DNA from 2 places in the Ruminococcus sp. RTP21484sp1_RTP21281st1_A8_RTP21281_210402 genome. Region 1 is predicted to be linked to the other one. Evidence: predicted binding sites of a transcription regulator. Region 1 holds the regulator's gene; the other holds the start of a gene.
What was found. Region 1 encodes LexA, which represses DNA repair genes until DNA is damaged. Its sites were predicted from a motif close to CNAACANNTGTTNG; they were not measured.
Positions count from the first base shown of each region.

Region 1 (8,603 bases):
GCACCTGGCAGTCCCTTACGTCCAGGTGATCAGATTCTGGTACAGGTAAGCCGTGATGCCATGAAGGGAAAACTTCCCGCACTGACTGCAAACTTAAATTTTACAGGTAAATACCTGGTGCTCACCACAGGAGAAAAAAAGTTCGGACTATCTGGCAAGCTCTCTGGTACAGAGCGCCACACTTTATCCAGCTGGCTGGAAGCAGAGGCTGCACGTCCGAATAAGGAATATGGCTTGATTGTCCGCACCAACGCAGCTCAGGCTGAAAAGGCTGAAATCCTTCAGGAGCTTTCTTATCTGAAATCACTGTATGAAAAAGTTGCTGTCAACGGCAAAAGCCGCACCTGTTTCAGCCTTCTCTACGAAACAGAACCGGTTTACCTTACCACTCTCCGTGATATTTACAGCGAAAATCTCACAGACATTGTAACAGATGATCCTGAAATTTTTCAGCAGATCACTTCTTATTTGAAAGAAACAAGTCCGGAGGAAGAAAGCAAAGCCCGTTTTTATCAGGACAAGCTTCTTCCGTTATACAAGCTTTCCCGCATGGAAAACGCGCTGGATGAGGTTCAAAAGGAAAAAATCTGGCTGAACAGCGGCGGGTTTATTGTGATCCAGCAGACAGAAGCCTTTGTCTCCATCGATGTAAACAGCGGGAAATTTACCGGAAAGAAAAAAGCCGAAGAAACCTATCGCAAAATCAATCTGGAAGCAGCTAAGGAAATTTCACGACAACTGCGGCTTCGCAACCTGTCCGGAATTATTCTTATTGATTTTATCAATATGACAAACCCAGATCATAACAACGAGCTTTTTCATGTATTGCAGAAATATCTGAGGAAGGATCCGGTGAAATGTAAAGCCATAGATATTACACCGCTTCACATTCTGGAGATGACACGAAAGAAAGTCAGAAAACCGGTAATAGAGGAGATCAGGCAGATAAAGTCAGGAGATTTTTCGAACACGCTCTAAATAAAACTATAAGAAATTCCTTTTTCGTATTTTCGAAATTATTACAAGCAGCAAACCAGAAACATGGGTTTTCGTTTTTATTTTTTTACAAATTTTTTTACAATTTTTTTTACAAAACCTCTTGACGAAACCAAATCTCCCTGTTATTATAATCGAGTATGCCGCACAAAGAGGTTTAAGAGTCGAGAGACCACCATATTTGGCGAGTAAAGTCTATAGGAGGTGCCACAAATGTACGCAATTATTGCAACAGGTGGTAAACAGTACAAAGTTGCTGAAGGCGACGTAATCAGAGTTGAGAAGCTCGGAGTTGAAGCTGGTGAAACCGTTACTTTTGATTCTGTAATTGCAGTTAGCAATGACGGATTAAAGGTTGGAGAAGACGTTAAGGATGCCAGTGTTACCGCTTCTGTAGTTGAGAACGGAAAGGCTAAAAAAGTCATCGTTTACAAGTACAAGAGAAAAACTGGATATCACAAGAAAAACGGTCACAGACAGCAGTACACCAAAGTTAAAATCGAAAAGATCAACGCTTAATCAGGTGCTGTTATGATCAATATTACAGTTAAGAAGAGAAAAGGCTCTTATCTGGATTTTCTGTCCAAAGGACATGCAGGCTATGCCGAAGAGGGACAGGATATTGTATGTGCTGCCGTATCAGCCTTGATCATTACTACTGTGAATTCTCTTGAGAAATTTACGGAAGAGCAGATTGAAGCGGAAGCGGATGAGGGATATGTATCCATCCATTTTAAAACAAATCCGAATACTGAGCGCGGGAAACTGCTTATGGATTCCCTGATTCTTGGATTAACAGAAATTGAGCATAGTTATAACAATCGATATTTGACAGTAAGAGTCAAGGAGGTGTAACAACAATGATGAAGATGAACCTTCAGTTATTCGCACATAAAAAAGGAGTTGGTTCCACAAAGAACGGTCGTGATTCCGAGTCCAAGAGATTAGGTGCGAAGAGAGCAGACGGACAGTTTGTTAAAGCCGGCAACATCCTTTACAGACAGCGCGGAACTAAGATCCATGCAGGCGAGAACGTAGGATGCGGAAAAGACTATACATTATTTGCACTGACCGATGGTGTTGTAAGATTCACCAGAAAAGGCCGCGATAAGAAACAGGTTTCTATCGTACCAGTAGAGGCAGAGTAATTCGTAGAGCAGGAGGCTTCAAATCTATAAAGGTTTGGAGCCTTTTCTTATAAAGGAGATTTAATGTTCGCAGACAGAGCTACCATATATATCCGTTCCGGTAAGGGCGGCGACGGCCATGTAAGCTTCCGCAGGGAAAAATATGTACCTGACGGCGGTCCGGATGGCGGCGACGGCGGCAAGGGCGGAGACGTCATTTTTGAAGTTGACGAGGGACAGAATACCCTCGGTGATTACCGTCATAAAAGAAAATATAAGGCAGAAGACGGTCAGGAGGGCGGCAAAAAGCGCTGCCACGGTGCCGACGGTGCCGACATTATATTAAAGGTACCGGAAGGTACTGTTATCATGGAGGCTGAATCCCGTAAGGTAATTGCAGACATGTCCGGTGACAATCGTCGTCAGATCGTTCTGCGCGGTGGACGCGGCGGTAAGGGAAATCAGCATTATGCAACCCCTACCATGCAGGTTCCCAAATATGCCCAGCCTGGACAGCCTTTTCAGGAGCTTGAAGTGCTTCTGGAGCTAAAGGTGATCGCAGATGTAGGACTGGTAGGTTTTCCTAATGTTGGTAAATCTACATTTCTCTCACGTGTTACAAATGCGAAACCGAAAATTGCCAACTATCATTTCACAACCTTAAGCCCGAACCTTGGTGTTGTAGATACTGAGAATGGCGGTTTTATCATCGCAGATATCCCTGGACTGATCGAAGGTGCTTCTGAAGGAGTCGGTCTTGGTCATGAGTTCCTTCGCCATATTGAGCGTACCAGAGTTCTGGTGCACATTGTGGATGCAGCTTCCACAGAGGGACGAGATCCTATTGATGATATTTATAAGATTACCAAAGAACTGGAGAAATACAATCCGGAAATTGCAAAGCGTCCTCAGGTAATTGCAGCCAATAAAGTGGACTGTATTTTTGACGACGGTCAGGAGAATCCTGTAGACAGACTTCGCAAAGAATTTGAACCAAAAGGTATCAAAGTATATCCCATTTCTGCAGTTACCGGACAGGGTGTACGCGAGCTTCTTTTCCATATCAAGGAACTTCTGGACAGTTGTCCGAAGAAAGCAATCGTATTCGAGCAGGAATTCTTCCCAGAAGATATGCTGATCAATGAGAGCCTTCCATTTACCGTACAGGTTGATGAGGAAGATCCCTCTGTATTTATCGTAGAAGGACCACGTATCGAGAAAATGCTTGGTTATACCAATCTGGATTCTGAGAAAGGCTTCGCCTTTTTCCAGCGTTTCCTGAAAGAGGGCGGCATTCTGGATGAACTGGAAAACGCCGGTATTCAGGAGGGTGATACGGTCCGTATGTATGGATTTGAATTTGATTATTATAAATAAATAGCAGCTATTCAGCAGGTATTCAGGAGATAAATTATGACAAGTAAGCAAAGAGCATATTTAAAAAGTCTGGCAATGAAAATGGATGCCATTATCCAGCTTGGCAAGGGCGGTCTTACACCGGAAAACACCAAGGCTGTTGACGAAGCACTTGCAGCGAGAGAGCTGATTAAAATCAGTGTGCTTCAGAACTGTCTGGAGGATCCTAAGGAAATGGCACAGGTTCTTGCAGAGCGCACCCATTCCCAGGTTGTACAGGTGATCGGTAAGAAGATCGTATTATACCGCGAAGGTAAAAAAGAGAAAAAGAAAATTGAACTGCCAAAATAATCGAAAAAAAATCGGGATCATGGGCGGTACCTTTGATCCCATCCATATGGGACATCTGATCCTGGGTGAGCAGAGCTATGAGCAATTCCAGCTGGATAAGGTTCTGTTTATGCCTTCCGGCAACCCGCCTCATAAACGGGACCGTGCTGGCAGAGCCTCTGATAACCAGCGTGTGGATATGGTCCGGCTTGCAATTGAAGATAATCCCCATTTTGAGTTGTCTCTTGCAGAAATGCACGAGACCGGGTATACCTATACCTATCGCACTCTGGAAGAGCTAAAAGAATACAATCCGGACACAGACTATTATTTTATCATTGGTGCAGATTCTCTTTTTGCTTTTGACGAATGGATGGAACCAGAGCGGATCTGTCGGGCCTGTACTCTTGTGGTGGCTGTCCGGGATCATGCGTCCTACGCTGAACTGAATCGGGAAATCCAGCGTCTTTCTGCAAGGTACAACGGAAATTTTGCCCTTTTGGATACTATGAATATTGATGTGTCCAGTCATCAGATCCGTCAGTGGATTTCAAAAGAAAAAAGTCTGAAATATTACGTCCCGGATAAGGTGATTTCTTACATGAAAGAGAATGGAATTTACAGAAAGAAGGAAGTCTGACCATGGCAGATTACGATTTTGCAAAAATTGAAAAAAAACTTTCCAAATACCTGGATGAGGATCGTTTTCAGCATACCATGGGCGTTATGTACACCAGCGCATGTCTGGCTATGGTCCATGGATATGATATCAAAGATGCACAGGTGTCCGGTCTTCTTCACGATTGCGCCAAATGCATTCCCAATAAGAAAAAACTGAAGATGTGCAGCGAACACAATATTCCGGTTTCCGATTTTGAGAGAAGTCACCCGTTTCTTCTCCACTCCCGTCTTGGAGCTTATATTGCTCACGAGAAATATGGGATTGACGATCAGGAGATTCTTTCTGCCATCAATTATCACACAACTGGCAGACGTGAAATGAGTCTTCTTGAAAAGATTATTTATATTGCAGATTATATTGAGCCCATGCGTTATAAAGCAAGCCGTTTACCGGAAATTCGCAAACTTGCGTTTGAAGACCTGGATGAGTGTATGTATGAGATCCTAAAAGATACCCTGGAGTATCTGGAAGAAGATTCTGCCGATGATATTGAGCCAACTTCCAAGGAGGCTTATATTTATTATAAAGAATTGCATAATAAGCGTAATAACGTATCTGATAATTAATACTCCGCATATACTGGCGAATATTTTTACTATTTACAATTAACATTCTACGAGATGCGAGATATTTCGCACGAGCGAAGGCCAGGTACCACCTGACAGAGGATATTATTTCACTTTTAAAGCCTTTTGTTCTCGCAGGAATTTAAAATAATATTAGGTCAGTATAAGCATTATTAAGAAAGGAGCAGATCAGAATGAGTACAGTAAGTACAGAGAAAATGATGGCACAGATTGCCTGCAAGGCAATTGATGATAAAAAGGGACAGGATATTAAGGTAATTGATATTCATAATGTTTCTGTAATTGCAGATTATTTCGTAATCGCAAGCGGTACAAACTCCAATCAGGTTCAGGCGATCGTCGATAATGTGGAGGAGCAGCTTGGACGTGCTGGCTTTGAGGCGAAGCAGATTGAGGGAAACCGCAATTCCAGCTGGATTCTCATGGATTACGGCGATGTGATCGTGCATGTGTTTGATGAGGAAAACAGACTTTTCTATGATCTGGAGAGAATCTGGAGAGATGGAAAGGTTCTGGAGATGGACGCGTTTTTAGAGAAATAAAAAAGTCCCCTTTGGTAAACAAATTGTCTGGAAACAGCAATTGTTTGCTAAAGGGGAAATTTTTTATGACTATTGGTAAAAACGCATGACACCAAATACTTTACCCAGAATCTGGATTTCTCCTGTAATGATAATGGGATCCATAGTGTCATTCTCTGGCTGAAGGCGGTAGTAGCCCTTCTCCTTATAGAAGGTCTTCACTGTGGCAGAATCCTCTACCAGGGCAACTACAATGTCGCCGTTATCTGCAGTTGGCTGCTGCTTTACCAGAACCTGATCACCATCGAAGATTCCTGCATTGATCATACTGTCGCCTTTTACCTTCAGTATGAAGCTCTGTTCATTGGGCATAAATTCTGCCGGGATGGGGAAGTAGCCATCTACATTCTCTACAGCCAGAATAGGCTGTCCGGCGGCTACGGTACCTACAAGCGGAACATTGACCACTTCACGGCGGACAAGATTGAAATTGTCATCAATGATCTCTATGGCTCTTGGCTTCGTGGCATCGCGGCGGATGTATCCGTTCTTCTCAAGAGCTTCCAGATGGGCATGAACAGATGATGTAGACTTCAGATTTACAGCTTCACAAATCTCACGAACTGCTGGCGGGAATCCGCGGTTCAGAATCTCACTTTTAATATATTCTAAAATTTCCTGCTGTTTTTTGCTGATTTTACCATATGTCATAAGAGTTTTCCTCCGAAATTCATTCAACTTTTTCTTATCATACCATATTTTTCTTAATTAAGCAAACAGATATTCTGAAAATATGTTCGTTTTTTGATATGCAGGCTGTTCACAGCTTCCAGCTTTGTTCACACACTTTTCGTTTTCTTTTCCTTGTGTTCACCGGCAAAAAATGGTACAATTGTTTGGTATGAAAATTCAGAGCCCGACTCAAAAACAAAGGGGGAATCCGCTTGTCCGAGAAGAAATCTAACAAGCCTGGCAAAATGGCAGGACTTTTTGTCCAGTTAAAGAACATATTCGGACTGAATATTGCCACCGTTGCTTTTGGTGTATTGTTATTATATATGATTTTTACTGCATTTTTACTTGTAACCTCCACACACATCGAATCTTACCAGGTTACCACAGGTCCTTTATCACGAAACGAGACCTACACTGGTATTTCTCTTCGGGAAGAGAGTGTTTTTAAGGCAGAATCCTCCGGTTATGTGAATTATTATGCCCGGGAGGGAAGTAAGATCAATGCCAACGGTGCTGTTTACGGATTAAGTTCCGGAAAAATTGCAGAAACCAAGTCTGCATTGACTGCGGACGAACTGGAGAAAATCCGCAGTTCTATGCTCAGCTTTTCCAAGGGATTTTCCGGAAGTAAATTTAACAACACCTACAGTTTTAAGAACCAGCTGGAGGGAAGCATCCTTCAGTATGAGGGAATTTCCACTGACGGGAATGCAGATTCACAAGTAGTGACCATCGGTGGACAGAATATCTGTAAAGCCCAGGAAGACGGCATTATCCTCTATTCTATGGACGGTTATGAGAATAAGACTGTGGAGAACATTACAGCAGCAGATTTTGACCAGACTTCTTACCATGAAACGGATCTGAAGTCATCCGAAAAGGTGCAGGCCGGAGATAACATTTATACAAATATTACCAGCGAATTATGGAGCCTGATCATTCCATTAAGCGACAAACAGGCCGCCAAGCTGGAGGGACGTTCCACCATTCGTGTGAAATTTCTCAAGGATGATATGACACAGAGCGGCGATTTTTCCATCATAAAAATCGATGGTAACAAATATGGAAAAATTGACTTCAGCCGCGGTCTGATCCGCTATGCATCTGACCGTTTTCTGGATATTGAGCTGGTTACCAATACAGTAACCGGTCTTAAGATTCCCCTTTCCGCTATTGAATCCAAGGATTTTTACGTAATTCCGGCAGAATATGCCACGACTGATCCTGACAGCGGAAGTGTAGGCTTTAACAAGATTTCCAAAGATTCCAGCGGAAATAACGTAAGAACCTTTATCAATGCTACAATCTACGGTAAAGTTAAAATTGAGTCAGATGATGATTCTGCCGATGAAGCTTACAATTATTACGTGGATAGAAGCGCTTTTAAGGAAGGAGATGCTATTGTAAAAGATGACTCCAACCAGCGCTTTATTGTAGGCGAAACAGATTCTCTGGAAGGCGTTTACTGCATCAATCAAGGGTATGCGGTATTCCGTCAGGTAGATATACTGGATCAGAATGAAGAATATGCCATTATTTCCAGTAATACATCCTACGGACTTTCCCGCTATGACCGCATTGCCAGAGACTCCTCCCAGGTAAAAGAGCAGGATATTCTCTACTAAGTTTAACATATACTATTTTTAAGGAGGCTTATAAATGTTAGCTGAAAATTTACAGCAGGTAAATGCAAATATTGAAAAAGCCTGTGCTGCTGTTTCCCGTGACCCAGGTGAAGTCACATTGGTGGCAGTAAGTAAGACCAAACCGGTCTCCATGCTTCAGGAGGCGTATGATGCCGGTGCGTGTGTTTTTGGAGAAAATAAAGTGCAGGAGATCATGGATAAATATGACCAGCTGCCATCAGATATCCAGTGGCACATGATCGGTCATCTGCAGCGCAATAAAGTAAAATATATTATTGACAAGGTTGCCATGATTCACTCGGTAGATTCCCTTCGCCTTGCCCAGACCATTGAGCAGGAAGCTGCAAAGAAAGATCTTGTTATGCCGATTCTGCTGGAAGTTAATGTAGCAGAGGAAGAAAGCAAATTCGGATTAGCGACGAATGAGGTGCTTCCTCTTCTTGAGAAAATCAGCATATTTTCCCATATAAAAGTGATGGGACTTATGACCATTGCCCCATTTGTGAAAAATCCAGAAGAAAATCGTGAAGTTTTTCGCACATTGAAGAAATTAAGTGTTGACATTAATGCAAAAAACATTAATAATGTTAACATGAGTGTTCTGAGTATGGGTATGACCGGAG
Region 1 is NZ_JBCPGE010000029.1:12,258-20,860, forward strand. Features, by position in the region: gene AB5170_RS14060 (ribonuclease E/G) at 1-978, shown strand, start outside; gene rplU (50S ribosomal protein L21) at 1,210-1,515, shown strand; gene AB5170_RS14070 (ribosomal-processing cysteine protease Prp) at 1,528-1,851, shown strand; gene rpmA (50S ribosomal protein L27) at 1,857-2,144, shown strand; gene obgE (GTPase ObgE) at 2,208-3,500, shown strand; gene yhbY (ribosome assembly RNA-binding protein YhbY) at 3,537-3,830, shown strand; gene nadD (nicotinate-nucleotide adenylyltransferase) at 3,814-4,449, shown strand; gene yqeK (bis(5'-nucleosyl)-tetraphosphatase (symmetrical) YqeK) at 4,452-5,057, shown strand; gene rsfS (ribosome silencing factor) at 5,252-5,620, shown strand; gene lexA (transcriptional repressor LexA) at 5,690-6,310, opposite strand; gene AB5170_RS14110 (HlyD family efflux transporter periplasmic adaptor subunit) at 6,544-7,959, shown strand; gene AB5170_RS14115 (YggS family pyridoxal phosphate-dependent enzyme) at 7,994-8,603, shown strand, end outside.

Region 2 (8,603 bases), on a different contig from region 1:
CAAGGGTGAGGACACCTGTAAGCAATCGTGTCATTAACTTTTTCATAATGTTTGATTCTCCTTTCATATGGGTAAAAAAATAGACGCTCATTTCTGAACGTCTGGAAATAGAAAAGGAACGCTTTTGCACGTTCCATAATCTATACGTTATTCAATTTTATTTTCAATACTGATGTGCTGCCCTGTATCCATAAGTTTGCATATCTAGGATTTTTACCGTATCAAGGTTCATTCGTAAGTAGTAAATTAGTAGTAAATTAGGCTCTTAAATCCTTTGAATATGCTGATAAATACAGTGTTTTAGCGGATAATCAAATTTTCAGTTGGTTTTTAAGACAAAAACATTTGACACATTTTCCTGTGGACAGTACTATTAAACTTCTGCGATTACCTCAACTTCGCAAAGAACATTCTTCGGAAGAGTTTTCACAGCGACACAGGAACGTGCTGGTTTGTTTACGAAATATTTCGCATATACTTCATTAAACTTGGCAAAATCTCCCATATCAGCAAGGAAGCATGTTGTCTTAACTGCCTTCTCAAAACTGCTTCCTGCTTCTTTCAGTACTTCGCCAAGATTCTTCATAACCTGCTCTGCCTGAGTCTCAATGGTATCTCCGTTGATCTCGCCTGTTGCAGGATTTACCGGGATCTGTCCAGATGTAAATAATACTCCATTTAAAATCATTGCCTGGGAGTATGGTCCGATTGCTGCTGGTGCCTTATCTGTATAAACTACTTTCATGGTGTAAATCTCCTTTCATTTTTTCTTTTATTGTCTTCATGCTATCGCAAAATTTTATTAGTGTCAAGCAATTTTTTTGTACAAGTCTGGAAAGGATTCTGTTTTGCAGAAAGCCTTTTTCAAATACGCTCTAATTCAAATAATAATAAGCCATCGCTGAAATCCTCTGAATATTGGAAACAGCATCTGCTTCCTTTCCTGCATTCTCAGACATTACGCACAGAATATAATCCGTTCTAGCTCCATAGACAATTCCAATATCGTGCTGGCTTTTATCATTTTCACCAGTTTTATTCGCTACCTGAACAGATTCCTTAAGCCCGCCAGGAATCTTTGTTCTGGTATCCTGGTTCAAAAGCAAAGACAGCATCTGGTCAGAATCCTCCGGACTTACACATTCTCTTCGGTAAATCTTCTCCAGCAGAGTGCCGCAATCCTCCACAGAAGTCATATTACTGCTTCCAAGCCCTTCCGGATCTGTATTCGAAGGCGCAAGCGTATGAAGCACAGCTGTTTCTTTATAGCCCTGTTCCCTGAGATACCGGTTAATTACACGTGCACCTGCATTGAATTGATTGGAGGCAGTCTGAAGCCTTACCATTTCATTAAAAGACTCATTGTCACTGTAGGTTACCATATTCTCCATAAGCCGAAACAGCTTGTCTGTCACAGTCTGACTAGCTGGATCTGCTTTCAGAAGCATCCCCTCAACCATCCTGATTTTTTCCATATTTTCATAACTTGCAGCCATTGTAAATGCTTTTATCAGACTTGCGGAAGACATGGCTTTATCATTGATGGAGAACTTCTCTCCGTTCTTTAGATCTTTCACATAGACGCTCCAGTCCCCTTCCAGTTTTTCCGTAAATTCCTTCACAGCTTTCTTCAGATTTTTGATTCCCGGATCCGTCAGTTCTTTAATGCAGCCATCTTTTTGGATTGTCAAGCCCTCTGGTGTAGTACCAGCTTCTTCCACTAATACGCCGCTTGATTCATCAAAATAATAATACCCGGAAAATCTCTTTTCTCCCACATTCATTTCCTGAATATAATAAATACCGCCTTCCTGACACACTTTTCCATTTCTGTCAACGTAATACCCGCCATCTAGTTTTATCTGTCCAATCTCTTCTTTTAGAATACAAACTCTTCCAGTACCAGAAAGCCTTCCAAGGTTATTTACCACATAAATCCCCGAAGTCCATCCTGCTTCCACAGTTCCATCTTCTGCTTTCGGGAGTGCTTCCTGTGAAATGGCTGTAAGATGTGCTTCAGAAGCTTTAAATTTTCCTGTCTCGTCGTGATAATAATATCCATTAAACACTGTTCCATCTACAACAAAATGGTCGAAATAATGTATTGCCTGAGTGCAGTCTCCTGAACCGTCTTCATTCAGACAGTAAAATCCGTCACTTTTCAACATATATTTGCCATCACTATTAGGAATAGGAAGTATCTTAGCTGCCTCTGTAACAGATGACAGGCTGCCGCCACTTTCTGATTCCGCTAATACAGTAAGAACTTCAGGCTTCCATAACAGGAGCCCGCTGTTGCTGCACCAAAATGCTGCCCCCAAAAGGACTGCCATTCCAGCTGCTTTATACAGCCATCTGGTTTTTTTGCCTTTTTTCATGTTATTCTCCTTTTAATAAGGGCAGTATAACCTGTTTCTGCTTTGTATGCAACCTCTTTGTTTGCCATAACATTTTTACAGGCTCTGGAATGTGTTTGAAAAGACTTTCTGCAGGATGTACGTCACAATTTGCAAGAGATTTTGTCTGGAATACTCTCCCAAAATTTTTGCAGCTGTGCTTCCACATTTGACAATGTACATGTTTTCCTGTCATTCCACTCCACCGGAAAAAGATTGCTGTATTCTCTCTGCCGGAATCGTTCATCCAAAAGGAGAATAACACCATGATCCTCCCTTGTGCGGATTACTCTTCCAGCAGCCTGCAGAACCTTATTCATGCCAGGGTACCTATAGGCGTAATCAAATCCATTTTCCCCATTTTCTGTGTAAAAAGAACGAAGAATTTCCCTCTCATTTCCCAACTGGGGCAATCCGGTTCCCACTAAAATGGCTCCAATCAGTTTTTCTCCCAGCAGATCGATTCCCTCTGAAAAAATACCGCCCATAATGCAAAAAGCTACCAGTGACTCCTGATCCTGTTCAAATTCCTGAAGAAACTCTTCTCTTTCCTGTTCCTTCATAGAGCTGTTCTGACAGATACACTTCACCCAGTTTACAGAAAATTCTTCTTCGTAGACTGCATAAACCTCTTCCAACATTTTGTAAGAAGGAAAAAATACCATATAATTTCCCTTGTGCTGCCATACCGTCCTCGCTATATATTCCGCAATTTTGTGATATTCCTCATATCCCCTGCGGCTATATAAGGAACTTACATCGCCGGCATTTAAAATACAGCGGTTCTTCTGTGAAAACGGTGATTCCACATAGATTCCATAATCGTCCTGCCTGTTGCTGAGCAATTTTCTGTAGTAGCTCATGGGCAGCAATGTAGCAGAAAAGAATACGGCACTGCGGCCTTTCTTCAGATATTCCCCCAGGTTCACTGCCGGATTTACACAGAACAGTTTCAGGCGAAACAGACCATCTTCTCCATTCTCAGCATAAACTACATAGTTCTCGTCTATCAGTTCTGCAATATTCAGAAAATTGCGAATATCAAAATAAAACTTTCTTACTTCATCTTCCAGTTCCACATCCTTATGTGCTTCCAGAAAAGCATCAAATTCTCCCTGAACCTTTAAAATCGTCATAGTTATGGAACCCGTGCCTGGGAGAACGATGTAATTTCCACAGTCCACCTGCAGTTCTTTCAGCTGTTTATCCAGCTTTCCAAGGGAGCGGTAAAGCCGGGGTGCTCTCTCCTTCATAGCTTTTCGAACCCGAACAGCATCTTCCCTGCAAATAGAAGCGCTGTACATCTCTCTTCCCCGTTCCGCCAGATTATGGGCTTCATCAATGAGAAAGATATAATCTCCACCTGCACCTTCCCCGAAAAAACGTTTCAAATGAACTGTAGGGTCAAACACATAATTATAATCACAAATTACAGCGTCCACCCACAAAGACAGATCCAGACACATTTCAAAAGGACACACCTGCCATTTCTCGGCCTGCTCCCGGATAGTCTCCCTGTCATATCTGCTCTTCGTCGTCCACAGCTCATAGACAGCGTCATTGACCCTGTCAAAATGTCCCCTGGCGTAAGGACAATGTACCGGATCACACTTGGTTTCGTCCATAAAACACAGCTTCTCCTTGGCTGTAATGGTCACCACTTTGTATTTCATTCCCTTTTCCCGCAGCACCTCAAGAGCTTCCTGAGCCACTGTTCTTGTAATAGTCTTGGCTGTAAGATAAAAGATCGTCTCCCCTTTCCCTTCGCCAACAGCACGAACTGCCGGAAATATGGTAGACATGGTTTTTCCTACGCCGGTAGGTGCCTGAATAAAAATCTGACGACTGGCTCCAATTGCATGGTAAACACTGCTCACCATCTTTCTCTGACCTTCTCTGTAGGGAAATGGAAATTCCAGGCTCTGAAGAGAATGATTTCTCTCTTCCTTCCATTTTTTCTGATAACTGAGCCATTTATGATATTCATCCAGAAGTTTCTGGTACCATTCTTGCAGTTCCTCTATGGAGAGCACCTCCCGGAACCTTTTCACCACTTCTGTCTCCAGGTTGGCATATGTCATCTGGATTCCAATCTTCGACAAGCCTTCCTGAACACCGTAAATATAACCATAACACATAGCCTGAGCCTTATGAACCTTCACAGGCTCTTCCATCTGTTCCACATTTCCATATATTCCCTTAATCTCATCGATCCAGACAATCTCATCTTCTGTAAAAATTCCATCTGCACGCCCTTCCACCCGAATGTCCAGATCCTCATAGCTGTAATTCATCCGCAAAGCAACCTCTGCTCTGTAGTCTCCGCCCATTTGTTTCTGAAGCTTCCGATGCAGTCTGCTGCCCTTTAACATAGCATCTTTGTCTATAGTACCTCTTCGGTTATCAAGATCACCACTCTGCAATATAAACTCCACAAGATTTCTTACTGATATTCGTGTTACCGGATTGTCCATTTCCAATTTACCGCCTTTTACTGGTCTGCTGCCTTCCAAACAAAGATACCTTATCTGTAAGCATTATAACACGAATTTTACTTATCGGCCTATCCTTTCATAGAAAACTCCGGCATATTACTCCGAAAATGCAAAGCAAGCATCTGCTTCTGAAGTTTCTCATTTCTCCTTGCTTCAATGGATATGCTGTCACAAAATGTCTGCCACAGTTCCTCGTACTCTCCCATATCCCCTACGGCGCTCCCTGGCACCTGTATACGCACCCCTTTTCTCATGACGCACTCCTTCCCTTTCTCATGGCACAACGCCTTCTGCCTCTTCTCATCGTAGATTACCCAGTTCTCATTGGGAAAACGATTGGAAAAATGAAGAGCCATAAGAGACAGGATATCATTCCCCGGCTGGATCTTCGCCAACAGAAATCTTCCGCTAATCTCTCTGAAACGGACAAACCCAAAATAGTGGTGATATTCCCTTTTCACACAGAGTGCCAGTTTCGCAACTCTGGATACATATGGATCTGCCAGTGCCTCCATCACACGTTTTTCACATCTGCCTCCCCCAAAAGCCCGGTGCAGCACATAATAAATGGCAGTTCCCCTGTCTTCATCTGCCGAAGCTGCCGCCAGACAAATCTGTTCGTAAACTTCACTTCCCAGTCTCATAAGAATCGTCCTCATAACCTTACCAGCCTTACTCTGATCCGTAACAATTTCCCGATAAGAAGTGAACAATTCCATATTTACAGGAAAACTGGTCTGAATGCTCACTTTACAGCCGCCTGCACACTCTTTCCATCCATCATAGACAGCAGAAAAAATCCCCTCCATAGAATCCTCACATACCAGGATTCTTTTCTCCTGATTCATATAGCTCCCACCTTTCGCTCCACATGATTCTTCGTATTTCCTGTATACAGTCTTCTGCTCCCCATCTCATCTCCAAAGAGGGATAATTGCTGAAATGCAGCTTCATTCCCACGCCTTCGGCAGTTCTCTTCAGATAGAAGATTACGGGTAATATAGGCTTCCTCTACCCTGGTATTGTACATCATGCGGCCATTACAGGTAATAAAATATAAGGCACGCTTCAGAACCACACCAATCCTCTTCAGATCTGCAAAATCCAGGGAATGGGTTCTCCTGGCCCCAATGATTCTTCTGGCAGAGGTATAACCGATTCCCGGTACACGAAGAAGTTCATAATAATCTGCCTGATTGATCTCTACCGGAAAAAACTCCAGATGTGACACTGCCCAGTCTGCCTTGGGGTCCAGAAGAAGATTAAAATCCGGGTGTTTCTCCGAAAGCAGCTCTGAAGCCTGAAAACCATAAAACCGCATAAGCCAGTCTGCCTGATAAAGCCGGTGTTCTCGAAGAAGAGGCGGACCTGATAAGGACATAGGCAGATCCTTATCTTCATTTACGGCGACAAAAGCCGAATAAAAAACTCTTTTTAATGCAAAGTTCTTATACAAAGATTCTGCTACCGACACGATCTGATAATCGCTCTCCCCCATAGCTCCAATGATCATCTGGGTACTTTGACCGGCTGGTACAAACTTAGGTGCATGGCGGTACAGAACCAATTCCTCCTTATTCTGATCTCGCTGCTGCTGAATCTGCTTCATGGGGCGAAGAATGGTTTGCCTGCTCTTATGCGGTGCCAGTTTCCTAAGCCCGTCTGCAGTAGGAAGTTCCAGGTTCACGCTCATGCGATCTGCCAGATACCCAGCCCGGGCGATCAGTTCAGGAGCAGCACCTGGAATGGCTTTCAAATGAATATATCCCTGAAAATGATATTTATTACGAAGAAGGTTTACTGTACAAAGCAGTTCTTCCATAGTCCTGTCCGGACTTTCCTTTACTCCGGAACTTAAAAACAGTCCTTCAATATAGTTCCTCCTGTAAAATTCCATAGTCAGACGGCACACTTCTTCTGGGGTAAAACTGGTACGCACCACATCATTGGAGATTCTGTTTATACAATATTTACAGTCAAATACACATTCATTTGTATAAAGGATCTTCAAAAGACTGATACATCTGCCATCCTGAGCAAAACTATGACAGATTCCGGCAGCAATGCTGTTTCCCATGCCCTTTCCATCTCCTTTTCGATCCACACCGCTGGATGTGCAAGCCACATCATATTTCGCGGCATCCGATAAAATCTCCAGCTTCCGCTTCAATGTCATTGATTCCTGAATAATCATCCCGTAACAAAGCTCCTTTTATGTAATCTGTGTTTCGCATTCTTTATTATTTATTCTTCTCAAATTCAGAACGTTTGTTCTTGTTTTATTTTAGAACATGTGTTCTGTTTTGTCAATATCATAAAACGGAACGAAATTTTTTCTATACAAAAAGAGCCATAAATCAAAGATTACTTCTAACACTCCCTTTGATTTACGGCTCTTATCTCATTCTTTTACTATTAAAGCTCCCGGACGACAGCCAGAAATGGTACATGCTTACATCAGCAAATTCCTGAATACCAGACGTTCTGAATGTATGAGCAGATTTTCATATATGTGAATGCTGCCGACAGGCGACCTATCCACTCAATTTCAAATCTGAGTCAGCACAAAAATATCATAAATTGCTTTCACTGCATTTTCAAAATCACGGTTCTCCACGCCGATAATAATATTCAGCTCACTGGAGCCCTGGTCAATCATCTTGACGTTTACATTTGCATGTGCGAGGGCAGAGAAAATTCTTCCGGCTGTACCGCGGGTGGATTTCATTCCACGTCCTACAACTGCGATCAGGGCAAGGTCAGATTCCATTTCCACAAAATCCGGCTGAACCAGGCGATGGATTCCCGCAATTACCTGCTGCTCCTTTTCTTCAAACTCATCCTGGTGAACATATACTGTCATGGTATCAATACCGGATGGAACATGCTCAAAACTGATTCCCTGGTCTTCAAATACCTGAAGCACTTTTCTGCCAAATCCGATTTCACTGTTCATCATGGACTTCTCAATGTTGATAGAACAGAAACCTTTCTTTCCTGCAATACCGGTTATGGTATATTTCGGCTTACGGCAGGTACTCTCCACAATAAAAGTTCCCTTATCCTCCGGACGGTTGGTGTTGCGGATATTAATCGGAATTCCCTCTTTTCTTACAGGGAAAATAGCATCTTCATGAAGAACAGTAGCTCCCATGTAGGAAAGCTCACGAAGTTCACGGTATGTAATGGTCTCAATCACAGCCGGATTCTTTACAATTCTCGGGTCTGTTACAAGGAAACCGGACACATCAGTCCAGTTTTCATACATATCAGCCTTAATTGCCTTGGCAACCAGAGAACCAGTCACATCAGAACCACCTCTGGAAAAAGTGGTCACAGTTCCATCGTCCTTTGCACCATAGAAGCCCGGCACAACTGCATTCTCACATTTGGAAAGACGCTTGTTCAGAAGTTTGTCTGTCTTCTCTGAATCCAGATTTCCGTTTTTATCAAAACGGATCACCTCTGCTGCATCCACAAATTCATAACCAAGATAAGCAGCCATTACTTTACCATTCAGATATTCTCCACGGGAAGCGGCGTAATCCCTGCCAATCTGTGCTTTAAAATTCTCTTTGATCAACTGGAAATCCTCTTCCATGGAAAGAGCAAGACCAAGCCCTTTAATAATCTCATAATAACGAGATTTGATTTCTTCTAAAACCTTTTCAAAATCACCGCCATTTGCAGCTGCGTCATAACAGCTGTAAAG
Region 2 is NZ_JBCPGE010000004.1:64,169-72,771, reverse strand. Features, by position in the region: gene AB5170_RS02860 (VaFE repeat-containing surface-anchored protein) at 1-46, opposite strand, end outside; gene AB5170_RS02855 (RidA family protein) at 374-745, opposite strand; gene AB5170_RS02850 (serine hydrolase) at 876-2,378, opposite strand; gene AB5170_RS02845 (ATP-dependent DNA helicase) at 2,501-4,870, opposite strand; gene AB5170_RS02840 (TIGR03915 family putative DNA repair protein) at 4,960-5,739, opposite strand; gene AB5170_RS02835 (putative DNA modification/repair radical SAM protein) at 5,736-7,085, opposite strand; gene AB5170_RS02830 (aspartate kinase) at 7,440-8,603, opposite strand, start outside.
Region 2: a site for LexA is predicted at 7,153-7,166, ahead of AB5170_RS02835 (putative DNA modification/repair radical SAM protein). Genes of this name have one in related genera too.